3 regions of the Desulfosporosinus meridiei DSM 13257 genome follow, and region 1 is predicted to be linked to each of the others. Evidence: riboswitches for the same ligand, from Rfam matches in the RefSeq annotation. Region 1 holds a riboswitch; each other region holds the start of a gene.
What was found. Region 1 has a riboswitch for cobalamin ahead of DESMER_RS02330 (energy-coupling factor transporter transmembrane component T). Riboswitches for the same ligand answer to the same signal wherever they lie in the genome.

Region 1 (8,400 bases):
CGCAAACCCTTTCATTGATTTTGTCCCAGTCTTTTCCCTTAACCAGCTCATGCTTTCCTTCCCGATAAGCAATAACCCTGAGGAGCATCCTCCAAGGTGATCTCTGCAAACCCCGCCTCAGCAAAGATGGACTTCATCTCCTTCTCCTCCGGCAGCAGACAGTTTTGGACTGCACCACCCAGCGACACATGGAGATTATTAATATACTCTCTGCTGTGGGGATGCATGACAGTAACTCGCCCTCCGGGTCTCAGAACGCGAGCCATTTCCTGAGCAGAGCGCCTCAGATCATCAAAGTGGGGAAAAGCTGAGTTGCACACCACTTCGTCGACTGCCTGATCTGTCAAGGGAATCTCCTCCGCAGCTCCCTCTATGAACTCTAAGTTAGGGTACTGATATTTTTTTCTAGCTTCTGCCAGCATCTGGGGAGCAAAATCTAGCCCCACCACATTTCCGGCTGAACCCACGGCTTCGATCAGCAGAGGAACCAGTACTCCCGTGCCTGTCCCCAGATCCAGCACCTTACAGCCCGGGGGCAAGGCCAGCTCTTCTACCATATTTTTTAACCTGAGTATTACCTCATCTTCAATTAGAGTATCCCACTTGGCTGCCTTCTCATCAAAATAGGCTTTTTTATGACTCATCCTGCTCTCTCCTTTTGTCCTTTTAGTCCACTAATAGTTAAAACTCAATCTCTTGTCTAACATCATTTTTTGACCTGAGCAGATTTAACTTCTCTTAGGGTTGAGTTAAATCGAGTTTCTTAAAGCCGCCATAATCTTTGGCCATCTCTTCATAAACAGGTTTACCTAAGAGAAAGGTGTAGATTTCCTCACTCTTTTTAACCGGGTCAATGTCCTGAAACTTCTCCGGAAAAATCACCTTCCCGGCATAATAGGCATCTGCCAGGGCTGTATCAATATTAGTAGTATAAAAATTATAGGGGATCTGACCGTAGACCTGCCCGTTCTTGACAGCCCTTAGAGATTGATAAAATGTCGGGTTTTTCTGAGCGTCGGCAAGCACTTTACTGTACCCGCCTTCATCAATAAAGAGAATGTCAGGATCCCAGCTCACCAGCTTTTCCCGTTCAATCATCAAACTGCCGCTTTTTCCCGTTTCATCGACGACGCTCCGAGCTCCAATGTTCATAAACGGAGGATACTTGGCTTGAGTACTTTCAATGCCCTGGGTTCCTTTCACTCCTAACCCACCTACATAGACCTTGGGTTTATCAGCGTCTGCTATACCCTTAGTGCGCTCTGCCAGATCCAGCTGACTCTTCTTAACATAATTAATGACTTCTGCAGTCCGTTGTTGTGTTCCGATAATCTGGCCGACCAGATCCAAGGACTGGTAGATTTCTTTCTCATTGAAGGTTGCCAAGGGCCCATAACTCAAAACCACGACAGGAATCCCAGTCTTTTTCTGCAGATTATCTGCCTTAGCTTTGTCCACCAGATAGGCGATAAATATGACATCCGGCTTAACGCTCAGCAACGCTTCTTCATCCGGCACCGTATCTATCCCGCCCTGCCCAATGGTAGGCAAGGACTTTAGTTCCGGATAAGCAAACATATAAGGCCTGCCCGTGGGGACTTTCTTTTCCATATCCTCGATCCCAACCACCCCCTTGGTTCCCTCCGCATAAGCAACCAGCCTTAAGGACCCCGGCCCAACTGCCACAATCCTTTGAGCCGGAATTTTTACATGGACCTCACGCCCCACTAGATCTGTCACAGTTTGCATTTCCGAATTGACTGTTCCCTGTGCGCTTACTGCGGGCTGATCTGTCTCCGCCTTATTGCTGCCCGGCCCTGCTGAGCAACCCAACAAAGCCATCCCGACCAACAGTAAACATAGCAACCGAGCGCAATCTTTTATGATTTTTTTACTCATTTTATAATCCCCTTCCTGATTTGCCAGCACCTACATTCTGCACATGCCTTTATGTCTCCTCTGCTAAGATATCGGCATCACCTCTATTTCTTAAATACCTAAAAAGACCATAGAAATCATAGGCGCCTTATGCCGCCTAATGACCTCCATGGTCTTAAATACACTAGTTAATTTCCTTATAATTTCCTTAGTAGTATTCGTCATTAGCTTTGAAACCCCTGCTTGTTTTGGAAAATTTTCCTTAAAAGATACTTGAATAGCCAAATAACACTTCTTCAAAAATCCAACAATTGCGAGAAGGAATTATCCACTTTTTGTGGAATAGAATAATCACAAATATACAATAAAAAAGAACCATGGAGGTCTTGACTTGACATTAAGTCGAGTCAAGACCTCCATGGTCTTTTTATAGCTTGAAGGAGGATGATTGTAATGTGTGAATCTAACGTTTATCTCCAAGATGGGGAAAAGGAAGTCCTGATCATGGAGTCGGTAGATAGCATTCAACCCTGTGAGAACGGCGTGAATCTAATGGACATCCTTGGCAGACAGATGTTTGTTCCTGCCAGAATCAAAGCTATGACTTTGCTCAACCACCGAATTATCATTGAAAAAATATCTTAAAAGTCTCTTTTTCTTGACGATGGGGATAATTCCTCCAGCTCATCTTCAATATCCATAAGCTGGACTAGCCAGCGAGAGCGTCTTTCTCTATCCGACATATATTTCCCTAAAATCTCTGATTTTTTAGCGTACAACGATTGTTTGCGATCTTCTGTCTCCTGTGTTCGTGTTCTTTGTCCCATAGCCTAACCTCTTTTCATATAATTTTAGGTTAAAAGAACCATGGAGCTGACTATATCCCAGTGCCAGACCTCCATGGTCCCAATATTTTCATTACTTTCTTAATACTCTATTTCTATATTCTATAATCTATAATTCTATATTCTACAAAAACTTTAAAATACCTTTCTGATTTTACAAAATTTTTTAATTTTTATTATAATTTTTAAAATATTGTATGCAAAGCTACATTTACGCATCAGAATGATTCGGTTGTTGCCCGCCCTATGCGCTGCCAAGAGTATTTCCAGCCTCTATCTCACATAGTCATATTAAGGTGGGGGTGGGCAAGTGCAGGGCAACCTATATCAATTGTATTTCTTAACCTTAATAATTCACATCATCGATACATTTGCTTACTCTGTGCGGCTTAATTTTATCAAAAGCGGACAATTCTCCCTCTCTACCTCACTCTTTAACTTATTTTATTTAATATCTCTCGTTGCTCATACCCTGCAAGTTCCTTTAATCGGAGCTTTGATGGATAGCTCAATAAGTCACAGTATCGATCCTCTTCCAATTATCCGCAGGGTCATTTTTCTAGCAACTGCCGGCACCCTTTTCGGTATAATTCTTACTCCTACTTTTCTGAAAAACTTCTCTCAAGCTGTAGCCAAGCTTGAACACTTAGCCTCTGTGCCATCAATAGTTATCGATGCTTTAAGATGGGGCAGTATGCGGAGATTTATTAACAGTATTACCCTGCCTTCCAGAGCAATGGTCAATCATCTGCCTTATCGTAAAATACCGATTAACTTGATAGTCCTCAATATCCTGGTAACAGGGATTTATACTATTGGAGTAATGTCGGCTTATTATGCCACATTACTTGTCGACCCTCAGCACCGCCTGGCTGCTTCAGCCTCAGCAGGAGTACTTAACACAGCCGCAAATATTATTTTCATGCTTTTTATTGACCCTAAATCAGCAATTATTACCGATCAGGCTTTGAAGGGAAATCGTCCCTATGCGGATGTCAAGGCCCTCGTCGTTATTTTAATGAGCTCAAAACTACTGGGGACTCTTATGGGACAATTGCTCCTAATCCCTGTGGCTAAGGCCATTGCCGGCCTATACATGTAAGAACCGGAGTTGAGCTGAGACTCGCTTCTAGGCCTGAACTCCTGCATCCGGGCTGAAGGCTGAGTATGCCCTGCATAATTCAACCACATCCTCACAGGTCACCGCCGTTGGGCAAATTCCTCTGGCCATTCGGTTTGCCGCTGTCGTATAAAAATTGTTTCCTGCAAAAAATTCCTTGGGGTATCCTTCAGATACAATATCCCCGTCGAACATCATAGCGCATTTGTCAGCATACTCAGCCGCAAATTCGATGTCATGAGTCACTAAAACTATGGCAACATCGTTATGACAAAGCCTTTGTAAGATTCCCCCTAATTCTTCCTTGGATTCGGGATCAAGGCCTTTAGTCGGCTCATCTAATAACACTATTTTGGGATTCAATAATAAAAGTTTGGCCAGAGCCACCTTCTGTTGCTCTCCACCACTTAGATCATAGGGATGACGCTCAAATAAAGCTGTGATCCTCAACTCTTGGCCAATTTTCTCAATTTCACTCCTGAGGGCAGCCACATCCAACCTCAGAACAGCACCCGCCTCTTGAAGATCCTCTAAAACCGTATCACAAACAAATAAGGCTTTGGGGTTTTGCGGCAGAAGCACCAGATTGTTTTGATAAAGCTCTTTTGTTTTATAGGTCTCTATTTTCTGATCATTAATGATGATCTTCCCGCGATTGGGCTTTAGTAATCCGGAAATCACTCTCAGCATTGTCGTTTTACCGCTTCCGTTGCCCCCCAACACACTGAGGATTTCTCCGGAGTAGGCCCTAAGGGAAAACCCACGCAAAATATCGTCACCCTCTCTGGTATACTTAAACCAGATTTCTTCCGCTTTAATCACAGGTTTACGGAACTGAACTTCCTCTGCCAAGAGGTGCAAGGTAAGGTTCGCTAATCCTCCCTTTTCCGGAAGCATGAAGCTTGCCAACCATTTCCTCCCATCTCTCACACTCAAAGGGCAATATTCACCCACCCTTAACTCCCTATAAATTCGAATCGCGGAAGGCAGCCCCTTAAAAATCCCAGATATATCCTCCCTCTTCGCTAAGAGTTTAGCTGTTTGCTCCGGTGTCTCCAAGCAGATAACTTCTCCTTTGTTCATAACTGCAATCCTATCCGCCATCAGGAATACTTCCTCGAGTCTATGTTCTGTTATGATTACGGTCACTTCTAACTCTCGATTGATCTTAGCAATGGTTGCCAGAAAATCTTGGGCTGCAATGGGATCTAACTGAGCCGTTGGTTCATCCAGGATCAGTATCTTAGGCTGCATGACCATCACTGATGCTAAATTCAGGAGTTGCTTTTGGCCGCCCGACAATTCATCCACGGATTTTCTAAACCAGCCATTGATGCCGAAAAAGCTGGCCATTTCTGCAACCTTGCGGCGAATTTCAGGTGTACTCAGTCCCAGATTTTCCAAGCCAAAGGCCAACTCATGCCATACAGTATCGGTTACTAGTTGAGTCTCAGGGTTTTGCATGACAAAGCCAATTTCAGCAGCTGAGATTTTCTGATCTAATTGCTCAACATCTTTGCCCTGATAATACACCTTCCCTGTCCGCGTGCCATGGGGAGCGATTTCACGTTTTATCTGCCTTAAAAGTGTACTCTTTCCGCAGCCGGACACACCGCAGACCAGAATAAACTCTCCTTGGTTAATACTTAAGTTCACATTGGAGAGGGCCTTTTCCAGGGTCTTGGGATAGGAAAAACTCAAGTCTTTTATTTGTAAGAACGCCATTTGTAACTCTCCTTTACCTCAATAATAATCGGCAATAATGCCAATGCGGCAAAGACAAAATACAGCACAATAGCCTGAATTGATAGATTTACAGGCTTAATTGAGGGATAAAACTGCAAGGTACCGTACCCTAAAAAATACCCTGCCAAGCATATTGCCCCTAAGACACTGATCACAGCCAAAACCAAACCATCCCGCTTATCAAACTTAAAAAGTGAAAAGGTCGTTCTGTTTTTTAACCCATACCCTCTGGCCTTCATAGAATCAGCGGTTTCAATGGCATCCTCCATGGACCAGCTCAACAGTATGGAAATGACTCTCATACCTTTCTTGACTCTCTCCCTAACATTTCCAGTACTCTGATCCAAGCCTATGGTATGTTGAGCATTACTAATAGTCTTGAGTTGATATTTTAGTTTAGAAGTCATTCTCATACTCATAGTAATCAGCAGGGCAACTGCCGGAGAAATCTTAGCAAATAGATATAAAAATTTATCCGCTGTAATTACTTTATTGTAACAAGAGAACCAGGCCAAAATTGCAATCAAGGATACCGCTGAACATATCCCATAAAGCACCGCTTCTAAAGTAATAGGATTGTCCATCAAGTAAAATAATACGGTTCTTCCGCGATGATTTAATAAGGGGTTAGCGATACTGATGAACAAAAACATTGGCAGGTAAAATAAAAGACTAAACTTGACACCCTTACGCCCATTAAGAATTATTGATAAAATCAGGGCGGGAATTAAGGTTAACCCCAGAAAAACCGGATGCAAAAAAAGCATGGTGAAAATTAGCATGACTGCAAAAAATATAAAGCTTACTGCTGGATGAAATGTAGTGAATGCTCTGTTCAATCATCTCTCCCCCTTCCCCAAAGTCACTTTATCTTCCTGTTTGTGGTTCGCTTTTATAGTGTCCTGAACTGCCATTCCTCAAACTTGATCACCTGAAGAAGCACCCCCGGAACCCCCAAATCGTCCTGTCCTGTTAAATTCTTTGCGAAATTTTCACCCTTGGCTAGCATTCCTAAAGTATTCACCTATAGACTACTTTCACTTACATCCCAGTTTGTCTAATCCACATCTCTTTACTTCACCTAAATCCGTTTGCTTAAATCTGATCACTAAAAAAGCTCCTCAACGTTGTTGAGAAGCAAAAAACACTAATAAATATTGACACTGTGCGGTCAGCATTTTTAACACCTCCCCTATCTTCCGTAGGTTCTGCGTGGTTGCAATGAGCAGGTCTCCTGGCTTAAGTTCATCGCTGCCTTACGTCTTCCCGGTGGCCCAGTGACATCTTTGTAAGACCGCTCACTATCACAGTGGCGGGACCGCGTCAGATTAACTGACTTTCCTTTTCAATACTTTCTCTCAAGAAAGTATACTCATTGCTCATTATTAAGTTTTCCCGGATTTCAGCAATTTTATAATATTCTAGCTTTTCATTCTACAAGTTTTTATTCAACAAAAATTGTGGAATCCCTGCTGTTTTCTTTCTCTTACAATTAGTTATTATTTACTAAGACAGGAACAAAGAGAATTTAAGCAGATTGTGCCGTTATGGCTTAGCTCTTCCAAAAATGAAAAGCCCCAATTCTGATGCAAATCTTCAGATTTGGGACTTTTACTTAAATTAGCTTCCGGACATTATTTTGTCGCACAAATAGCGAACATTGGAGTTGGATAGTACAAGATCTGTTCGAGTTCACTAAAAACCCAGGGGCTAATATTTTCCTCAACTTCAATTTGTTGAAAGCCGCAGCGCCGAAATGCACCATGATCCCAAAGTGGCCGTCTTTCATAGGATAAGGGCATTCCCCGAGCAATTGCCTCGCTTACTTGCTGCTCGAAGATGCTGTTGTCTTGATAACCTTTCTTGATAGCCAGGTGCCGATACTTATTACATTGTCGTTGCAAGTCCGGATTGTTAAGGCGTAAATACCAATTAGCGTCAAACACCAATACCTTACCGTACGGTTTTAAAAGTCTAAACCATTCCTGATACACTTCCTGCGGGTGAAGGGAAAGTCCCAGGGCATTTCTTGCAACAATCAAATCAACACTTTCATTGGGCAGGTCAATAGCATGAGCCTCGGCTTTCAAAAAGCGTATGTTCTTTCCTGAGGCCTGAGCGTTTTTCTGAGCTTGTTCCAATCTATCTGAATGCCCATATATTGCTGTAACTGAATAATCCAGCCCGGCTAATAATATTGCCAAAAAGCCATCTCCGGTTCCTACATCTAACACCTGCTGGTTTTCTCCGCGCCCGACATATTTAATCAACAATGACTTCCAAGCTTCTTTTTTAGGGCAGGCTCGATCATCTTGAACGGATTTGCTCTTGCCGGTTTCCTGCCTATCCCAATAGCCTTCAATGCCATGTTCTAACATACGTTTCTCTCCCCATCCCTGTAATTTAATAGTTCGACTTCTTCAGACAAGAACAAGATAGCACCTCAGAGAGCTAAAAAAACCCTTTACAGATACCTGTAAAGGGTTATGACTGACTCTATTAATCGGATTAAGTTGCTGACAACCCGACATAAAGAACACCTCCCCTATCTTCCGTAGGTTCTGATTAATCTAAACGAGCAGGTCTCCTGGCTTAAGTTCATCGCTGCCTTACGTCTTCCCAGTATCCCAGTGACATCATGTAAGGCCGCTCACTATCACAGTGGCGGGACCGCGTCAGATTGACTGACTTCCCTATTAATACTTTCACTTAAAAAAGTATACTCGTTTATTGGTATGAAGTTTTTTTCAGCCTAGCACTAGATGTTAGATTTGTCAATCTTTAATACCAAAAATTCGTCCTGCTTATTAT
Region 2 (10,615 bases), 1.0 Mb from region 1:
AAGCCAGCCAAAGATCCTCCTCTGAAGATTTATCAAAATACAGAGGTATAAATAAGGGCTGAAACGGCATTATTCTGGTACGTCCGATTTCTTGGTAATATTATTGACCAAAGTGGCAGCCATAATCCGAAAGCCTGTAGCATTGCCAAATTGAGGATCTTCGATTAGATTTTTATTTTCCATCTGAATATATTCATAAACCATTTCACCGACTTTTCCGGCAACAATTACAGTATGCATTTTACCGAGCATCGGTTTTAATGCCTTTTTCACTTCGCGAGTAATATCCGTTCCCAACTGGGTCAGCATACTCTTCATAATCGGATTAAGATTGATGGTTCCATTATTCCAGGGATACAGGCCGCCATTAACCCTGAAAATTTTATCCAGCTCTTTATCATCTGTTTCAAGGGGATTAGCATGACTGCTGGTCAGTTCTTTGAGCTTTTCAGCCACACCAATATAAGCCCACTTTAACCCTTTTTCAATACTAAAGGAGTTCGGAGGATCGAGCATAACTCCATCATAGAAAGTAGCAATATCCGTAGTTCTAAACCCCGGATCAATGACCACAACGTACCCGCTAAACAACTTAGGACTAGTTGGGATTCCGTAATCATTAAGAGTTTCCTTAATAAAAACGCCATAACTTTGGGGAAGTACACGAGAGCGCAAAATGTTGAGCTGACGGGTCATTCCTTCCAAGGGCCCGGAACGGAACATGACTGAAAAAGAGCCTTTCAACTCAGCTTCATATTTGTCCTTTAGGGATGCATAGTATTTAACAGGAACGCCGGTTCCCAGGTAGACATTCGCTTTGGGACTCTTTTGAGCAAGGGCTAAAGCGACCACCAATAAGGCAGTAGCTTCTTCATCCGAGGATTTGTCCTCGTCCCAACAATAATGGGCTTCGTTGGGATTTAAGCTTTCCGCTAAACTCCCCATAAAATAATGCTTCTCTACACCCGTGGAGTTATTCTTAACAATCACGTCCAAGGATGCTATTTGAGTTTGTAAATCAGACCCCTTACCAATTAAGGTATTACCTAATGTTGAAAAAATTCGTTCATTGCCTTTACAAATGACAGCGGGAAATAAAACCTTTGTTTCACCTGTATCTAGTTTAATCGCTCCAAATCCAGGATCCGCTCCAGCTACTAGGATATCACTTTCAAACACACCGGTTCCTCCTATTCGTCCAATAACAGTCTATTTTCTATAAAACAGTCTATAAAAATTGAAAAAGTACGTGCTTACTAATACCTACCATTATATACGAAGGAAACTCTCTTGTAAAAATCTGTGTCAAAGAATTCTCTAATATTTTCCTTGAGATTCAAAAAAAGTTGTGCTATTCTAAAATAAATTAATACCCTACATTTTAGGTGCCCCTAAGGGAGAATAGGGAAGTTCGGTAAGTTATACTATAACAAATCCGACGCGGACCCACCACTGTATTCGATGAGCTTCGTGAACCACTGGTTTTTCCGGGAAGGTTGACGAGCAAAGCGATGAATCGATAGCCAGGAGACCTGCCTAAAGATGTTTATGTCTTTTCATTATTTTATGGGAAGCAGCGGTGATGACGGTAAAGTCCCGACTACAGTTTATTTGTGGTCGGGACTTTTCTATTTTGAAAATTATTATAAAATAGGGGGAGGAAATTATATGGAAAGCTTCACCGAAGAACAACTCTACACTCAATTACAAAAACTAATTTCGGACATCAAAGGTCTGGACCAAGAAGCAATGGATCAAATTCAAGGGCGTTTAGATTCTCTCACAAAGCCCCAAGGAAGTCTGGGCCAGTTAGAACATATTGCCAAGCAACTTGGTGGGATTCAACGAACCTCCAAGCCGATAATTCAAAAGAAAGCCGTTCTCACAATGGCAGGAGATCACGGTGTCGTTGAAGAAGGAGTAAGTGCCTTTCCCCAAGAAGTAACTCCTCAGATGGCCTATAACATTATGAATGGCGGCGCAGCCATCAATGTCTTAGCGCGGCAGGCAAATGCCGAGGTCTTTTTAACAGATGTAGGTATTGCCTTCCCGATAGAGGGACAACTTATTCAAAAACGCGTAGCCAATGGCACCAAAAACATGACTAAAGGTCCGGCTATGTCACGTTATGAAGCTTTGCAAGCTCTCCTGGCCGGTGCCTCAGTGGCGGAGGAAAAGATTCGTGAAGGCTATAACCTCTTTGCCACCGGGGAACTGGGAATTGGCAATACTACCCCCAGTTCTGCCATTGTTGCTTTATTAACTAATTCTCCTATCGAAGAAGTTGTCGGACGGGGGACAGGCATTGACGATGAGGGAATCATAAGAAAACGCCGGGCTATTGAAAAAGCCATTGAGGTCAATCAGCCGGACACCTCGGATGCTCTAGATGTTCTTAGCAAAGTCGGGGGCTTAGAAATCGCCGCAATTGCCGGTTCCATCCTGCAAGCTGCTGCCAGCCATGTTCCCATTGTCATTGATGGCTTTATCTCCACTGCTGGGGCACTCATTGCGGCTAAACTTGCTCCACAATCCATTGCTTATATGATCCCTTCTCACGGTTCAATGGAAATAGGCCACCGTAAAGCTTTGGCCGGTCTGGGCCTCGATCCTGTGCTCAACCTTAATATGAGGCTTGGCGAAGGAACAGGTGCAGCCTTGACCTTTTATTTCGTAGAAGCAGCTCTTCGTATCATCGAGGAAATGGCTACCTTCGCCGATGCGGGAGTTAGCGAAAAATCCAGCTAATATTAACTACGGGGAGTCGATGAACCTATGTCTCAGTTTACACTCATCACAGGTGGTGCTCGGAGCGGCAAGAGCTCTTTTGCAGAACTTCTTGCTGCTCAGGACAATCGTCCGGTCATTTACATTGCAACAGCCCAAATCTGGGATGGGGAAATGGCTATTCGGGTTAAAAAACACCAACAGCAGCGTCCCTCCTCTTGGCGGCTCATCGAAGAGCCCTTGGAAATTGGGCAAACCTTAACTCAACTTAAAGATGAGGAGGGAGTCATCCTTCTTGATTGTGTCACTCTTTGGCTTACAAATATGCTCCTAGCCGGACAAGCCGAACACTCAAGTCAGGAAGCATATGAATCAGAATCAACTCCCGATTCCCCAGATCACTCCCATCTTTATAACCATGTAGAGCCGAAAGTCTTGGCTGCGGTTAAAGAAGTTGCAGGTCTTGCTCAAGAGATTAAACCGAAGGTCATCTTTGTCAGCAACGAAGTAGGACAAGGGATAGTCCCCGAAAACCCCTTAGCTCGGGCCTACAGGGATTTAGCCGGACGAAGCAATCAGATATTGGCCAGAAGTGCTGACCATGTGTATATGGTTATCGCCGGTTTACCTATGGATTTGAAAACCTCCGGCGAGAAGCTGCTTGCTTCTCTGCACAAGGAGTGATTATAAATGCGCGGGCTTCTGATTGCTCTGACTTTTTTCACTCGCATCCCTTTACCTGTTCCCCAAGACATCACAACAGAAGAATTCACACGAAGCTATCGCTTCTATCCCCTAGTGGGGTTGATCATTGGTCTGCTCCTCTGGCTGTTGGCCAAAGCCCTTATTCCATATTTTCCACCTTTGGTTATAGGGGCTATCTTGTTAGGTGCTGAGTTAATGCTCACCGGAGGAATTCACCTAGATGGTTTCATGGACAGCATGGATGGCTTATTATCCGCTCGAAGCCCCGAGAGGATTTTAGAAATCATGAAGGACAGCCGAGTTGGCGCTCATGCCTCCATGGCTTTGGTGGGCTTGCTGCTCTTAAAGTTCAGCTTACTTGCCAGCCTGACTCCCTCAATGTTAACTATTTTGATTATAATGCCTATGCTCGCACGCTGGGTCTTTCAGATAGGGGTTATTGCCTTTCCCTATGCTCGTTCTCAGGGACTGGGCAAAGGATTTCACGAAGCTTCTCAGTGGGTTACTTTCCTGCTTGGCGGGGCAGTCATATTCGGCCTATCCTTTTACCTTCTTGGTTTAGCCGGCCCGGTTGCCTTTGGAGTATCGGCCTTAATAATCACTCTCATGTCTTCGAGAATTTCTGCGCTCTTAGGGGGATTAACCGGGGATCTCTATGGAGCATTTATTGAACTATCTGAAGTTATCTGCTTGTTAGTGGCTTTTCCCTTCCTTAGGTGATTCTTCAAGGACGGAACTAATTTTTCCCGGTACGTTACTACAGCGATTAGAATGCTTATACAGAAACAGATATAGAAGCGTTAAGGTTTAGGGACTTTGTCCCCGAAATCTTACGCTTTTTATTTTCATAACTAGCTCCATTCCCAAGCCATAAATAAGTTTGGATATAATGGTTAATATTAACTAAGGGCTTAGGCAACTGAGTTGGCTTCTCAGAATCATAGGCCCTTGAATCTGTGAGAAAGAAACTTCCAGAAAGTATGTACTGCACTGTACCACTTTCTGACTAGTATGGAAAGGGATGGGGGTTATGCTCAGTTATCTGCTTAGCAGACTGAAATATCTGAAGCTGCTTGGACAAAACTATAAATTGAGCCAAAGTAACTCTACAGCTTCTAAAGACAAAGACGAAAAAAGCACCACCAGTCACCTTTCCGCAAGTCTTAAAAACAACCTGGATCTTTTCAGAGAATCCCTAGGTAATAATTATGATGTTGTCATCAGAGAGTTCACGATTAATCTGCCAAAACAAGTCGATGCGGCATTGCTATATCTTACAGGGATGACAGATCCAAAAATAGTTAATGACAGTATCCTTAAGCCCTTAATGTTTGAATCACAGTTGGACAAGACCACACTTGCATCAAAACTTGATATTATCGAAATTATCAGAACCACCATGCTTTCAGTGGGAGAAGTAAGCAAATCCAATTCCATTAACGATCTCGTTGATAATTGTATGGCTGGTACAAGTATTCTATTAGTTGATGGGTGCCCTGAGGCCTTATTAATAATGACAGCCGACTGGAAAGCCCGCAGTGTGGACGAGCCAAAAACTGAATCTGTCGTTCGCGGACCCCGGGAGGGTTTTATTGAAAATATCTTAACGAACACTACCTTATTAAGGCGCAAAATAAAAAACCCGGATTTAATCCTAGAAACTATGAAGATAGGTCAACGAACCAAGACAAGTGTTTGTATTGCTTATATAAAAGGCCTTGCCAACCCCTCACTCATTGAAGAAATCAAGCGCAGACTTAACAACATTAAAACCGATTCGATCTTAGAGTCGGGTTATATTGAGCAATTCATTGAAGACGCTCCTTTCTCAATTTTTTCTACCGTGGGCAACACAGAAAAACCCGACTCTGTGGCGGCTAAAATTCTGGAAGGGAGAGCTGCAATTTTTGTAGATGGTACTCCTTTTGTGCTTACTGTTCCCTTGCTTTTATTTGAAAACTTTCAAAGCGCTGAAGATTATTACTCCAGACCTTATTTCGTCAGCTTCATTCGCTTAATTAGATTTATGGCTTATCTGATTAGTATCCTAGCACCGGCTACTTATGTAGCCTTAACTACCTATCATCAAGAGTTAATTCCAACCCCACTGCTATTTAGTATGGCCTCGGCTCAGGAAGGCGTACCTTTTCCGGCAATTGTGGAAGCCGTAGGTATGGGCGTTGTATTTGAGATTCTTAGAGAAGCAGGGGTTAGATTGCCTCGACCTGTGGGGCAAGCAGTAAGTATTGTCGGCGCTCTGGTTATTGGCCAGTCTGCGGTAACCGCAGGCTTAATCGGAGCACCTATGGTTATTGTAGTAGCCTTAACTGCCGTCGCTAGTTTTGTCGTGCCGGCTCAAACAGACTCCGGTGGAATATTGCGGATAGTCTTTGTCACCCTGGCTGGGTTTTCCGGTGGTTTTGGTATTATCATCGGTCTTATCGGGCTCTTCATTCATCTAACATCTTTGAGATCCTTTGGCACTCCATTTCTTTCCCCGATAGCTCCCCTTAGTGCTGCCGATTTAAAAGATTCCTTTATCAGAGCACCTTTATGGGCAATGATAACTCGTCCCAGCTTTATGGGCAGTGAAGATACTCAGCGCAAGGATTTTCGTCTAAAACCCAGTCCTCCCTCGGAAAAAGAAAGTCAATCTGAATAATTATAATTTAGGAGTAGTGATGAAAAGCGTAAAGAAAGCGGCAGCCCTACTGACAACAATCTTAATTCTTTCTTTAGGTACTACCGGCTGTTGGAATCGTCGTGAATTGCCCAATCTAGGAATTGTCATGGGGGCTGGGCTGGATAAGAACGAGGATTCCGGTAAATTAGAGGTCACGGCCCAACTGATCAAAACTTCCGAGCTCAATTCTGGGGGTACTGGGGAGGGGGGTGGCGGAGGAAGCGGAGACTCCAGAGCGTATTGGAATCTGCAAAACACGGGAGAAGGTATGTTTGCAACAATTAGAGGTTTTACCCATAAATCAAGCCGTAAATTATACTGGCCTCATAATCAGGTGATAATCTTTGGGCATTCTCTGGCCGAACAAGGCATCCAAGAATACCTGGATTTCTTTGTCCGGGATCAGGAAACTCGTCTGGAGGTGTATATGCTTGTCGCCCAAGACAAAGCAAGCGAAATCCTAGATTTTCAACCAAAGCTGGAAAAAATCCCTGCAGTGGGTATATCAGAATTAATGGAATCGCAGTCCGCAAACTCGCAAACATGTGTCACGCAACTTAACGAGTTTGTCACCCGTTTAATGAGCCCCACAACAGCTCCTATCGCACCTATTATAAAAATAGAGGGCCAAGGGGCTAACAGCGAGTTGTCTGTGGAAGGTACTGCTGTCTTTAAAAAGGACAAATTGATTGGTCAACTTACCAAGGAAGAAACTCGAGGACTGTTATGGGCAATAAATAAGGTAAAGAGTGGAATCATTAAGGTCAGGTGTCCCGACTGCCAAGGAATAGCGAGTTTAGAAATCATCCGCTCTAAAGGCAAAATCACCTCTCAAATAATTGACAGTAAGCCCTCGATCACAATTGAAATCGAAGAAGAAGGCAATATTGGCGATCAATCTTGCGATGCAAACTTAGTAGCCCCTGATGCCGCTGAAAAGTTGACCAAGCAAGCAGAAAAGGCTATCCTCGACGAAGTAGAATCAGCTTTGAAAAAGTCCCAAAAGCTTAAAGCAGATATCTTTGGATTTGGGGATATATTCCACCAAAGACACCTGAAGGAGTGGACACAGATGAAAGATGATTGGGATGAAATCTACTCCAATCTTGATGTAGAAATTACTGTCCAAGCCAAAATACGCAGATCCGGATTGATCGGGCGACCTGCAACACCAGAAAAGGAGCAATAGACCTTAATGAGACTTGAAAAAGGAGTAATATCCAGCCTTCAATTGTTCTTCTTGGTTAATTGTTTTATACAAGGGGCACTCTTGCCTTTGACCTTTGCTTACCCAATTTCTAAGCACGATACCTGGTTGGCAGTGATAGCGGCTATGATTATCGGTACCGTAATAGCTTTAGTCTATATTTCACTTGCCAATTTATTTCCCGGCAAGAACTTTGTCCAAATTAACGATCTTATTTACGGTTCCTATCTGGGTAAGTTTATCTCTTTACAATACAGCCTTTTCTTTCTAATAACCTTGTCCGGATATCTTTGGTTTATTGGCGATTTCGTCCTGACCTTTATTATGCCGGAAACTCCCATGAGCTTCATTATGATCATGTTTGCTTTCATCTGTGCTTGGGCAGTACGGCAAGGAATTGAAGTAATCGCCAGAATGTCTGTAGTGATTGCTTTTATCCCGGCAATAATTGTCTTCATAACCTTTGCCATGCTTTTAAAAGATATGAAGTTTACAAATTTCTTACCAATTTTGGAGATACCTATAGGAGATTTGATTCAGAGCACACATATAATCACCCATATTTCATTTTCTCAAGTATTTGTCTTTTTGATGATTCTTCCCTCAGTAGATGAAAAACGCAAGGCCAAGAAACCAATTCTCTTAGGAATGATTAGTGCGGGACTTATATTAGTATTAGGTACCATACGCAACATAGCAACACTCGGCCCTCTTAGTCCAGTAGTGACTTCTCCTTCAATGGAATCAGTACGCTTGATTAATATCGGTAAGATATTAACTAGGCTGGAAATATTCGTGGCAATGGCTCAAATCCTATTATTATTTGTATTATCGTGTATTTTTTATTATGCGACGGTTTTGAGTATAGCCCAGATGACAAAACTCCGCACCTATCAGCCTCTGGTTGTAATAATTGGTGTCCTGAGCATTGTTTTAGCTCTTATATCCTATCAATCAAAAATGCAATTAAGCTATTCAATCATGTATAATACACCCATCGTTAGCTTACATTTTTATCTTGTTCTTCCTTTTATGTCTTTAATTGTAGCGAAACTAAGAAAACTACCCCAAAATAACGGAAGGAATTAACTGCCATGCTTTTATTATTAATATCTGCTTTTTTAGGGGTTGTCCTCTATGAAGTCCCGAATTTAATTAGAAACAAATATTGGCGAGAATTAGTGGTATTTTCAGTCCTCTTCTCCTTAACTTTTATGCTGGCTCTGTTGCAAACATTAGGATTTCAAATTCCTAGCCCTGCCATAGGAGTTGATTATCTTGTTGAGGATATCCTGCACATAAACTATCGTTAGGATATCTCCTTTATCCATATATAATTTTGCCAACCCTACTAATATACGATAAACTATACATAATCAAATGCAGGGGGGTTAAGATCTGTATGTTAACGGATTTTATCCTGACTTTTTCTATTTATGCCTTTGCAGGCTGGGTTATGGAAACTCTATATCGTTCCTCCAACCAACGCAGGCTCGTAAATCCCGGATTTCTGAGCGGCCCTTTTCTCCCCATTTATGGATTCTTTTCTACTTTGGTAATTTGGACTTCTGAACTGATAAGCGGCGTCTCCTTACCTCTACAATTTCTATGGTTTGTCTTTTTATCGACCTTGCTGGAATATGTAGCCGGTTGGTTCTTCGAGCGTTTCTATCACTTGCAACTCTGGGATTATCACTCTATTCCTTTTAATTTACAGGGACGAATTGCCCTTCCTTTCAGTTTGATCTGGGGGGGATTAGGACTTGTGTTTTATCATATCATTAATCCGACGGTTCAACTGCAAATTCAACTCACCCCTTTTCCGGTTCGTACTGCTTTTGCTCTAATCATGTCTGTCTATGTGATTTGGGATTTAATTCACTCTTCTTTGTTATTACGCCGTTTAGAGCACTTTGTTACCGCCTTTCAAGAACGTTATGAACGATTGGAATTACCAACCTTCCATATTGCCTGCTCTCCCTTTTATCGACTACTGCATACCTATCCAAAAATGCGTCACACTTTACATGAGAAGATGGCCTTACTCTATGCTAAGCAAGAAGCCATGGAACACTTTCTAAAGCTTCAGCGCAATAAATTCTACAACCCAGATAGTGAAAACAATACTCACTCACTTGACTAGGAAGGTGAAGTCATTGAGTCTATCTAAGCAGGTGGAAGACATTTTAAACCATGAGGAATATCAACAGTTAGGGCAATTCACCCATCATAGGCCTTTTACTACTCTTGAACATTCTCTCCGGGTTGCCCAAATAGCCTATAATTGGTCTATCCGACTGGAAGACAAAGTAAATCTGGATACCTGTGCTGTCACTCGGGGAGCCCTCCTTCACGACTTCTTCTTGTACGATTGGCATAAACTCAGACCGGATGGATCCAGATGGCATGGTTTTCGTCATCCAAGAATTGCCTGTCAGAATGCAGAACGGTGTTTCGAACTCAGTGATAAGGAAAAGGACATCATTTTAAGTCATATGTGGCCCCTTACTCTCCGCCTACCCCGCAGTAAAGAAGCTTTTCTGGTTATGTTCGCTGATAAGATAGCCTCTATTCAAGAATTTCGCTGTAAATTCAAGAGGCAACTCCCCCCCTCTGAGAGATACACCTCTCTTCACCTTATCAAACATGGTAAGCTCCTTCGCCTGAAAACGTCACCTACGAGGCCCCATTAGCGTAGAGTGCAAAAAAATTGCCAACAGCATTTACTTAGTCCAATTATTATTAGTGGGTAGAAACTCGGCTGCTCCACGAAGACGCTGTCTTCGCACGAATTAGCCTTTTTGCAGTATGCACCGAAACGTTATGCTTTCAGATTAGTATAATTACGGCATGCCTTTGATAGCATGCCGTTTGGTTTAAGGAAGGTGAAGTCTTGACCAAGAAATTTTTTTCATTCTTTACTCTGGCAGTCTCCTTAACCTTTGTCGTTTTACTGTATCCTGAACTCCAGAATCCCTCTGCTTTTCAGATGCTTGTTACCCAATGGGGATGGGTTAGTATCTTTGTTGACCTATTCATCTTAATGCTTCTGGCCCTCTTTCCTATAACTCCCTTTGCCTTAATCGCGGGGGGGAACACCCTCATTTTTGGTTGGGTTAACGGTTTTCTCCTCTCTCTGGTCGGAAGTTTGCTGGGAGCCTCACTGGGTTTCTATTTATCCCGCAATCTAGGACAAGAATGGGCCCAGCCTAAAATTGCGAAGCTAGGGAAATGGGCTAACTTAATTGAAGGAAATAGCTTTTCCATTATCCTAATATCCCGACTAATTCCCA
Region 3 (10,615 bases), 2.1 Mb from region 1:
AAGAATATTCCAATGTTATCTACCCCCCGGAAGCCTGCGTATGCAGGTAAAAAGCTCACAATTCCACCATAGGTCAAGGTGATAAAGAACAATACCAAGGCTGAAGGAATTGCAGTTTTTTCCAGGATGACGCCTTTTACACGCGGATCTTTCTTCTTGGCCTGTCTTTTGGGAGAAGTCTCATAATTAATAAAAAATGAGCCTATAAAACCAAGACCTGCCAGGATTGCTGAGCCTGCGAACAAAAGTGAGTAACTGTTATTTTTAACTAAATATAGCCCTAAAGCTGGTCCCAGAGACATTGCTATAGTAGCAGCTATCCCATAATACCCCATCCCTTCAGCACGCCTGGCTGCAGGGATAACGTCTGAAGCCATTGTTCCGGTAGCGGTTGTAGAAGCCCCCCAGCCAATACCGTGAACTGCTCTTATTGTTAACAGGAAAATAATCGTATAGGCTAGGTTATAAGCAAGCACTGAAACCAGGAAAATGGCGATACCGATTATTAAGATTAGTTTTCGACCTCTGTAGTCAAGCAGGTTCCCGAACCAAGGGCGAACTAGTACTGCTGAGAGTGTAAAAATTCCAACGATTGTTCCGGCAATAGTTTCATTTCCACCAAGACTTTGAGCATATAATGGAAGGGTTGGGAGCAGCATGTACATTGACAAAAACATTAAGAATGAAACTAACAGAATTAAAAAAAAGGTCTTACTCCATATCTGTTCGTTTTGTGAGGGATTAGCTTTGATCATTTGATGACCCCACCTCGCTTAAATTATTGAGAGATAGCTTCGTAACAAACTCCTAAACTCAATATACTATTTAAATGTTGTTATGACAACTAATATTACGAGAATATCTAAGTGCTTTTTGGGGAATTTTTTATTGTAAAAATGAATGACCAAAATTAGTAACAATAAAATACAAGTAATAATTCCTATTAATGCAGGAATTTTGCATTATATGATCAAATTTATAATAGCTGATATTTGAGCTGAAATTGGAGGTACGAGGAGAATTAGAATGGTCGGTAGTATGAAAGAAGTTACTGCAGCAATAATTCTAAAAGATGGTCAAGTTCTGATTGCTCAGCGAGCAGATGATGACAAATTAGCTGGAAAATGGGAGTTTCCTGGTGGTAAAATAGAAGTTGGGGAGACCTTGCGAGAGTGTTTAAAACGTGAGATAAATGAAGAATTAGGAGTTGAAGTAGAGGTTCTGGAGCCTTTCGGAGAAAGTATTTATGAATATGAAAATGGAATTATTAAGCTTATAGCTTTTTGGTGTAGATGGACTGTCGGAGAATTTTCTAATCGAGTACATAGCCAAATCCATTGGGTTTATCCAGGGGAATTAGATCGCTATGAATTTGCTCCTGCAGATATCCCTTTAGTGGGAAAATTAAAAAGATTCCTAAATAATTAGTGAAGTCAGGAGCTTAATAATGAAGTGTAATTTAGCTGATCTAAATCATAAAAACATTGCTGCAGGCATTGCTTCGGGGCTTTTAGCAGTAACTGGGCCACCGGTAATTATTTTAGAGGCAGCGTCTAAGGGTAACTTTACTCTGACACAAACCATTCTATGGATGTTCTCGGTCTATGTGTTTGGCGGGATTTATAGCATCTGGATTCCGCTATATTATCGAATGCCTATTGTAGGTGCTCACTCAATAACCGGTGTTGCTTTTTTAGCCACTGTTACCGCTCAATTTAGTTATCATCAACTTATCGGTACCTATATTATTTCGGGTGTCTTAATGCTGGCCGTTGGTTATCTGGGAGTATTTTCAAAGCTAATTGATTACGTCCCCAAACAAATTATTTCCGTGATGTTGGCTGGGATGATAACTAAGTATATGGTTTCGTTTGTATCTTCGATTCATCAACTTCCTATCGTTGGTGGAATTGCAATTGTTGTTTATCTAATTTTTAACAAAAAGAAGAAGTTTGTTCCCCCAATGGTTGCTGCTATTTTGGCAGGTTTTATTATGTTACTTTTGACACAACCTTTGAGCGTAGATATCCTATCGGCAGGGTTTGTAGTTCCAAGGGTTCAAATTCCTGAATTTAACTTTTTGAGTTTTCTTTCCGTTTCCCTTCCTTTAGCGCTACTAATTTTGAGTAATGACGCTGCAATAGGGATTGGTGCCTTAGAACAGAATAATTATCGCCCGCCTGTGAATCGAATTGTAACCTTAAGTGGAGCCTTTTCGATTATTACAAGTTTTTTTGGCGGCCAATCAGCTAATATAGCGGGAATGATGACGGCAATTTGTTCTGATGAAGAGGCCGGACCACATGAATCACGCTATATGGGTGCAGTTGTCTCAGGGATTATCATAATTATATTTGGCTTATTTTCATGGCGGCTAGTGCCTTGGATTCAGGCATTGCCGGCAGGGTTCGTTTCCATACTTGTAGGGATTGCGTTGTTGGGCGTTTTTGGGAACAGTCTATCTGTAGGGTTTTCCAAACCATCGATGAAATTGAGCACGGCCTTTACCTTTATCATTGCTGTATCCAATATTTCCATCGTTAATATTAGTTCCCCAGTTTGGGCATTAGTGGTAGGTACGATTATTGCACGTTATGTTGAGGAAACCCAAAGCTAGCAACTCAAAACTGCAGATTAGATAGAAAAGGTTTTTATCCAAAAAGGCAAGGTGCCTCGTCAAAAAGCGAGGCGCCTTTTACTTTTTTCAACTTATCGCTTACAAAGAACTGGATGGCTCAGGAGATGATGACTGATGTTCGCTCTCAATTTGATAATATTTGATTCGTTTAAGTAGTTATTGTTTCTTTTATAGTATAGAAAAATTTTTTGTAATCTATTATAATATTGTATAAATAATTCTATGTTAATTTTTCTAGAAACAAAGGGATAATTAAGATCAACCCATCTTAGTCCGCTCAGATGTATTCTTATGTTATAATTATGAGGAAAAAAGCCAACGAATTTATGGATATTTTGGTCAAGCTGTTCAAAAGATGAAGATTATTTGATATATTTGAATAATATATTTGCGCAGAAGAGAAAGTGAGGGTAACTAATTTGATAATTACAGGAGCAGAAGCGATTATAGAGTCTCTTAAAAACGAAAATGTTGATGTGGTATTTGGCTATCCCGGTGGTTCAGTGTTGACGCTTTATGATGCTTTGTATCAAGCAAAGTTTAGACATATTCTCACCAAACATGAACAAGGAGCTGTCCATGCTGCTGATGGTTACGCAAGAGCTACAGGGAAGGTAGGAGTTGTTATCGCCACCTCTGGTCCAGGAGCAACAAATCTTGTAACTGGGATTGCCACAGCTTACATGGATTCTATTCCTTTAGTGGCTATTACGGGTCAAGTGTCCGTTCCTTTGATTGGGAGAGACTCCTTCCAGGAGGCTGATATTCGAGGAATTACAACCCCAATAACTAAACACAATTATTTGGTAAAAAAAGTTGAAGATTTACCCGGTGCCCTTAAAGAAGCCTTCTATATTGCCCGCACAGGCAGACCGGGACCGGTTGTTGTTGATATTGCGAAAGATGTTTTTGCTGCTTCCTTTGATTACCAATATCCTGAAGAGGTTAAGTTGCGTGGTTATCGACCTGTATTTGAAGGTGATTCAAGTATCCTTGATAAGGTTCTGGCAGAAATGAGGTTAGCTCAAAAGCCCCTTATCTTTGTGGGGGGCGGTGTCAATCTATCTGATTCTTCTAAGGAACTTCAAGAGTTGATAGACCTTAGCGGATTTCCGGTGATTTCAACCTTAATGGGCTTAGGGTGTTTAGCAAACGACCATCCCCAATTCCTCGGAATGGTTGGAATGCACGGAACCTATGCTGCAAATATGGCTACAACGGAATGTGATTTGCTGATAGGAATCGGGGTGCGTTTTGACGATAGAGTGACAGGGCTCTTGAGCGAGTTTGCGGCAAAAGCAAAGATTATCCATTTTGATATTGATCCGGCTGAAATTAATAAAAACGTGATAGCAAACTTGCGTGTGGTTGGAGATATGAGATGGTCACTTCCAGCGCTTAACCAAGAGGTTAGGAATGTATCAGATGAACTAAAAGGGCGAGTTCGAACTTGGCTGGAGAAAGTGCGTAATTGGTACAAGGAAAAGCCGTTAACTTATGTGCAAAACTCAGATTCCGTAATGCCCCAAGCAGTTGTTGAGAAAGTGAGTCAATTAACCCAAGGTGATGCGGTTATCGTTACTGATGTAGGACAACACCAGATGTGGGTGGCCCAATTTTATGGTTTTAAAAATCCCCGCTCACTTCTGACATCAGGCGGTCTGGGTACAATGGGTTATGGTCTTCCCGCAGCCTTAGGGGCTCAGTGTGGTCTTCCGGATAGAGCCGTTATTCTTTTTGTAGGTGACGGTGGGTTCATGATGAATTGTCAGGAACTGGCTGCTGCTGCAGAATTTAATTTTCCTGTGAAAGTTTTAATTCTAAACAATCAATGCCTGGGAATGGTAGCTCAATGGCAAAGAATGTTTTATGGAGGACGCTATTCCCAGACGAGTTTAAAAGGGTCGGCTACGGATTTTGTAAAACTGGCTGAGGCTATGGGTGTCGCTGGTTTAAGAGTGTCTAAACCGGAAGAATTAGAAAAAACCTTGCAAGAAGCTCTGGCAATTCCCGGTCCCGTGGTGGTGGATATCCGGATTCCGGAAGTATTAGATGTCTTTCCAATGGTTCCAGCCGGTGCCTGTTTGGATCAGATGATGTTGGGAGGAATAGAAGAATGAAGCATACACTCGCTGTTTTAGTCGAAAATAAACCGGGAGTTTTAACCCATATATCCGGATTGATAAGCCGTCGGGCTTTTAATATTGAGAGCATTGCGGCAGGTTATACGGAAGAAGCTGATACCACAAGAATTACTATTGTGGTAGAAGGGGATGAAATCGAGCAAGAACAGGTTGTCAATCAATTGTCAAAGCTTGTTGATGTCATAAAAATCAGTGATCTTACTGCCGTTGAATCAATTCAACGGGAGCTGGCCTTGATTAAGGTGAAAGCAAGTGCTGCAACCCGATCGGATATTATTAATATTGTAGAGATTTTTCGAGCAAGCATTGTGGATGTCAATAGAGAAACAATGGTCATAGAACTATCCGGAGATGAAACAAAGATTGATGCACTGTGTCAGGTTTTAGATGACGATCATGGAATTATCGAAATCGCTCGCACAGGAAAAATTGCTCTTTCCCGAGGACCTATTCCCGCTAAAGCTCAATGAGCTTGATGATGGGTTTATATGAAGAAACAGGGTGTTTCGTAGATGCGAAACACCCTGTTTTTTAGTGACTTTATAGATGGGTATTATTGATTGGGATCATGCCTTAGGCAAGGGGTTTTTATAATAGTTGTAGATTCCAATCAGAATGGAACTGGCAACGTTCTTATGAAAGTTAGGGTTCTGTAATCTAGCTTCCTCATAAGGGTTAGATATAAAGGCTGTTTCTAAAAGGATTGCAGGCATGGTAGTGTTGCGTAAAACATAAAATCCTGCTTGTTTAAGTCCGCGGTTATTAGATTTAATCGTACCGATTACAGCAGATTGGATGCTATTAGCTAAATGTTGGCTGGCGAAGTTTTGAGGGTTATCTTGAGAATAATAGGTTGAGGTACCTTGAATATCGGACTTTGTATTTGCATCATTATGGATACTGATAAATAAGTCTGGCTTTGCGTTATTTGCCAGGTTAACCCGTGCTTGTAGATCTTCAATTTCAGTGTAGTTTTGACAAAGTGCGATATCTTTATCTCTGGTAAGGATAACGGTAGCGCCGGCTTGTTTTAGGGTGTCCCGTAAGGCTAGGGCAATTGCTAAAGTGTTATTTTTTTCGTAGGTTTTAGAAGGGCCGATTGCCCCTGTATCCGGGCCGCCGTGACCGGGGTCAATCATGATAGTCTTTCCGGACAATGCATTGGCGGGAATTCCATCAAAAGGATTGATCAGTACTTCTGTGGATGGGTCATAAGTTGTTGCAGGAGGATCAGAGGGATTAGTGGGAGGGGTAGGGACATCATCGTCACCTCTTGAGGGTTCTTTAATTTCAGCAGGCAAGGCAGGAAAAGCCTTGAGATTGTCAGGGTATTTAGAAGGAGACTTTCCTTCCATAATATTTTGAGCGTATGAGCCGATGATGCCTGTTCCCCCTAGAATATAAACTTTACCATTGGGACTTAAGTTAATAGCTGTAGAAGTTGGAGGTGTTTCTATGTTTGTTCCGGCAAGTATTACATATTGAGCGGAAATCCAACCGGTCTGAGATTGGTAGGTTGTCTTATACCAATCCCCTTGCTGTTCGATAAGCTCAACGGATGCATCTTTGGGTATTGTGACAAGCATTTTCCCGTCGGAAGAGGGGGTTTCTCTAAGATTTAATCCCCCGGAAGCACTAATAACTCCCTTTTTCGCTATAACGCTAAGATAGTTAGCCGAGACCCAGCCTGTTTTCGATTGATAGCTGGCTTTATACCACTGATCTTGCTTTTCAATAAGATTAATTGTCGTTCCTGTAGGAATCGTAATAAGTACGTTGCCGCTGGCAGAGGGTGTTTCTCTAAGGTTTAAACCTCCTGAAGCAGTGACTGTTCCTTGATTTAGAGAGTTATTATTTGAAGGTCCCTGAGTAGGTGGTTCGACTTTCATATGTTGACGCATAATACTGTAAACTGCAGGAGGAATATCATCTTTTTCTGTAAGTAAAAGGGGGGCGTTAGATTTAGAGGCAAGTACAGTTCCCGCTACAGCATCGGGAAATGTGATGCCCGAAGCTAAGAAAAGATCATTTGACGAATAAGCTTCTTTCATAAAGGAGACAACTTTAGCATTGGTTTCGTACCGATCATAGCCGCCTAAACGAGTTTCAATCACGAAGCTATGCTTAGATAACTCTTTAGAAGGAACAACTACTTCTCCACCTATTACGATTAAATGTTTTGGAGCATTATCTTGATAATATTTGATGACTGAATCAGGCAGCGTGGTAGAGGTAAGAACGATGGGGATCTGTTTTATTCCCGCATATGTAGCCGCCGATAGAGCATCGGGGAAATTATCTCCATTAGCAAGAATCATTGAATCACTGTATAACTCTTTAGCCAGAAGAACGGATGTTTCATAACGATCTATTCCCCCAATTCTCTCCCAGTGTAAAGAAAGTCCTTCAAGTTCTTTTTCAATGGCCGGTTGTAAGCAAGCAGTGCCGCCTAGGAGGATTACTCTATCCGGTGAGAGGCGCTGCAGCTCTTTAATAACTCGAGGGTCGATTGTGTCGCCCTTAGTCAATAAAATAGGTGCGTTTAAGCTTACAGCAAAAGGAGTTGCCGCTATAGAATCGGGATAATCATTATTTTCACACAAAATTACGGTTAGAGCGGAGTCCCATCCTTTTTGAGATATCTTAAGAGCTGTTTCAACTCTGTCTTGTCCTGCGATACGTTCGGAAGTAAAGGCTAAGGGGCTTGCTTGTGCAATTAGAGGTGCACATAAGGCGAATGCAAGCGTAGTAATGACGGAAAAAATTAGCTTTTTCAGTTGGTCCACCCTCTCTTATATGAAGTTATGAAGATTATATCATAAAAGCTAACAGGGTTTGATGAATTTAGATAAAGTTCATCTAAAAATAGGACGAAAGACCCCCTCGGTTTTAAACAAACATCGACAATATAGATTAAACAAAAAATTATGAAATAGCAGGAAATACTAACTCAATGTCGAAGGATATATTCAAATAAACTAGCTGAAAAATCCAAGCTGGTAAAATACCTATTACAGGTGCCCTGATAGGGAGAATAGGGAATCAGGTATTAATCCTGAGCGGACCCACCACTGTGAGAAGGGAGTCTCGTACATTGGCCACTGGCTTCGGCTGGGAAGGCGTGCGGAGATGATGAACTTTGAGCCAGAAGACCTGCCTGTAATATACGATAAGCCTGTTTTCAGGCTTTGGTGGACGATGGTAAAGCCCCCAGTCAATGACTGCGGGCTTTTTCTATCGTCTTTTTTGGTTTTCCGTAAGGGCTCTTGAAGAATTGGATTTGCCTGGGAGGTCAATTATTCGGAACAGGCGCGTGCTGGAGATGGATGAGGGGAATTAGTGGGGATTAGCGGTCCAAATGGGTCAGGAAAAAATAGGAGGCGTTTATTTTGGAACAGGATTTGAGATCGTTTATAGATCAAGTAAAGCAGCAAAATCCTAGGGAGGTTGTTCATGTCCAAGAGGAAATTGATCCCAAGTATGAGATTAGTACTTTAATCATGGAATTAGAAAAGGCTCGGCGTTATCCATTGACGATATTTGAAAATGTCAAAGGACATGATATTTCGGTAGTTACGAATGTTTTAGCTCCCCGTGAACGTCTAGCGTTAGCAATGGGGGTTCATCCCAATGAATTGGCCGCTGAATTCTCCAAGAGAATTAATCAAAGAATTGAACCTGTTGAGGTACAGGAAGCTCCTTTTCGGGAGAATATTTTTGTGGGCTCGGAGGTTGATTTGTACAAGCTGCCGATTTTAACCCACTTTCCCATCGATGCAGGGCCGTATATCACAGCAGGATTAGTGATTGCTAAGGATCCACTCACGGGTGCTGATACCGCAGGTTATCATAGGATGCAGTTAAAAGGAAAAGACAAATTAGGGATTAGCCTCCATTCCCGGCAACGTCTATGGGAGTATTTTCGACGCTCTGAAGAACTGGGGAAATCATTGGAGGCAACCATCGTACTAGGTATTCATCCCAATATTTCTATGGGATCGATGGCTTTGATTCCTTATGATCTCGGTAAATTCGCAGCAATGGGAGGACTATTTGGGGCTCCCCTGGAGGTTGCTCGCTGCCATACAGTGGATCTAATGGTTCCGGCCTATGCTGAGGTGATTATTGAAGGGGAAATCGTAGCCGGAGAACGAGAATCAGAAGGGCCTTTTGCAGAATTTACAAATTACGCCTGTTACCGCAGTACGGAAAATATCTTTAAGGTTAAAGCGGTTCAGTATCGAACGAAACCCCTCTATCAGGACATCACTCCAGGTATGAGTTCGGAGCACATTACTATAGTGGCAGTACAGAGAGAAGGGGATGTGCTAAATGCCTTAAATAGGACTCTTCCAAACATTAAAAGTGTTCATGCTCCTATATCTGCCTGCGGCCTGTTTCATTGCTATATTTCCATGAAAAAGATTGCTGAAGGGCAGGCCCAACAGGCCATTTTTACTGCTTTCTCGGTTGATCATAATTTAAAAATGGTTGTCGTGGTTGATGAAGATGTAGACGTCTTTGATGAACGTCAGGTGTTATGGGCTATGGCTACCCGGCTTCAAGCAGACAAGGGAGTGACGATTGTCCCACAGCATATGGGCATGGGATGTACTCTAGACCCATCAAGTGATGACCTAAGTCGAACCGCTAAGATGGGGATTGATGCCACTAAACCACTTGAAGGGTTTGCCCCTACTGTAACAATGTCAGTTGAAGTGCAGAATCAAGTTCGTCGTTTCCTGGGGTCTTTTGGACTATAAAGGAGTATTAGTTTCGGGAAGAGTCTCTATAATATATGAATTAAGTCAAGGGTTTTGAGATTGTATAAGGGATCTAGAAATGACTTGAAAGAAGAGGAGAATAGATGTTTAAAGTTGCAGTCGATGTAGGCGGAACCTTTGCTGATTTTATTGTTCGTGATGAGGGGGGATGTGCCGCTACTGCAAAGATACCGTCTAGTATTGAGAACCCCCTTGAACCAATTATTCGTGGTTTGAATGAACTTGCGGAACATTTCAACATTACTCTTGAAGAATTCCTTGCCCAGACCGAAAAGTTTACTCACGGAACCACTGTCGGTATAAATGCTCTGCTACAGGGTCAAGGAGCAAAAACGGCCCTCATCACAACTGAGGGATTTCGTGATGCTTTAGAATTACGGCGTTCACGTTTAAATGAGCAATGGGATTTTAGTGTTTCTCTGCCTCCGGTTTTAGTTCCTCGTCATCTGCGGATTGGCTTGAGGGAACGGATGGATTACCGGGGCGTGGCAGTTAAACCTGTGGATAGAACACAAATTCCTATGCTTGCGGAATTTCTCCGTCAAGAAGAGGTGGAAGCTGTCGCAGTTTGTTTGCTGTTTGCTTGTCGGAATCCGAAGCATGAAGTTGAGTTTAAAGAACATCTTCAGGAACTTTTGCCAAATGTATTTGTCACACTCTCCTCGGAATTGTCTTCTCAGCTTGGAGAATATGAACGTACTTCGACAACCGTCTTAAACGCTCGTTTAAGCCCCATTCTCGGAAAATACTTACAAGATTTGCGGGCGCATTTGCGAGCTAAAGGACTGCGGGTTCCTATATCGATTGCTCAAAACAACGGCGGCCTTACTGACTTAACTCAAGCAGGTAGGCGTGCAGTAAACACTTTGTTTTCTGGTCCGGCAGGTGGAGTGAAAGGAGGTTGGATCCTGGCCCGGGGGCAAGGGTTATCTGACTTGGTAATCGGAGATATGGGGGGGACGAGTTTTGATGTTTCTTTAATACGGCAAGGTATGATGGAACTAACCCCTCAAGCAGAGATCGCAGGATACCCAGTCCAACTTCCTATG

Region 2: it holds a riboswitch for cobalamin, as region 1 does, so the genes downstream of both, cobT (nicotinate-nucleotide--dimethylbenzimidazole phosphoribosyltransferase) here and DESMER_RS02330 (energy-coupling factor transporter transmembrane component T) in region 1, are expected to answer to the same signal.
Region 3: it holds a riboswitch for cobalamin, as region 1 does, so the genes downstream of both, DESMER_RS15055 (UbiD family decarboxylase) here and DESMER_RS02330 (energy-coupling factor transporter transmembrane component T) in region 1, are expected to answer to the same signal.

Annotation. Positions count from the first base shown of each region.
Region 1 covers NC_018515.1:501,001-509,400, reverse strand. The annotation lists gene DESMER_RS02360 (class I SAM-dependent methyltransferase) at 48-644, opposite strand; gene DESMER_RS02355 (iron ABC transporter substrate-binding protein) at 739-1,899, opposite strand; gene DESMER_RS02350 (CooT family nickel-binding protein) at 2,332-2,523, shown strand; gene DESMER_RS02345 (hypothetical protein) at 2,520-2,705, opposite strand; gene DESMER_RS02340 (lipid II flippase Amj family protein) at 3,034-3,825, shown strand; gene DESMER_RS02335 (ABC transporter ATP-binding protein) at 3,853-5,568, opposite strand; gene DESMER_RS02330 (energy-coupling factor transporter transmembrane component T) at 5,550-6,428, opposite strand; cobalamin riboswitch at 6,797-6,980, opposite strand; gene DESMER_RS02325 (class I SAM-dependent methyltransferase) at 7,224-7,967, opposite strand; cobalamin riboswitch at 8,150-8,331, opposite strand.
Region 2 covers NC_018515.1:1,502,787-1,513,401, reverse strand. The annotation lists gene DESMER_RS23740 (hypothetical protein) at 1-70, opposite strand, end outside; gene DESMER_RS06965 (ParM/StbA family protein) at 70-1,179, opposite strand; cobalamin riboswitch at 1,368-1,554, shown strand; gene cobT (nicotinate-nucleotide--dimethylbenzimidazole phosphoribosyltransferase) at 1,669-2,748, shown strand; gene cobU (bifunctional adenosylcobinamide kinase/adenosylcobinamide-phosphate guanylyltransferase) at 2,776-3,411, shown strand; gene cobS (adenosylcobinamide-GDP ribazoletransferase) at 3,418-4,152, shown strand; gene DESMER_RS06940 (spore germination protein) at 4,463-6,094, shown strand; gene DESMER_RS06935 (Ger(x)C family spore germination protein) at 6,114-7,304, shown strand; gene DESMER_RS06930 (GerAB/ArcD/ProY family transporter) at 7,311-8,411, shown strand; gene DESMER_RS06925 (hypothetical protein) at 8,417-8,635, shown strand; gene DESMER_RS06920 (putative ABC transporter permease) at 8,725-9,465, shown strand; gene DESMER_RS06915 (HD domain-containing protein) at 9,470-10,015, shown strand; gene DESMER_RS06910 (TVP38/TMEM64 family protein) at 10,216-10,615, shown strand, end outside.
Region 3 covers NC_018515.1:3,272,718-3,283,332, reverse strand. The annotation lists gene DESMER_RS15085 (MFS transporter) at 1-755, opposite strand, end outside; gene mutT (8-oxo-dGTP diphosphatase MutT) at 1,027-1,428, shown strand; gene DESMER_RS15075 (benzoate/H(+) symporter BenE family transporter) at 1,448-2,617, shown strand; gene ilvB (biosynthetic-type acetolactate synthase large subunit) at 3,058-4,758, shown strand; gene ilvN (acetolactate synthase small subunit) at 4,755-5,252, shown strand; gene DESMER_RS15060 (N-acetylmuramoyl-L-alanine amidase) at 5,349-7,568, opposite strand; cobalamin riboswitch at 7,781-7,957, shown strand; gene DESMER_RS15055 (UbiD family decarboxylase) at 8,172-9,545, shown strand; gene DESMER_RS15050 (hydantoinase/oxoprolinase family protein) at 9,650-10,615, shown strand, end outside.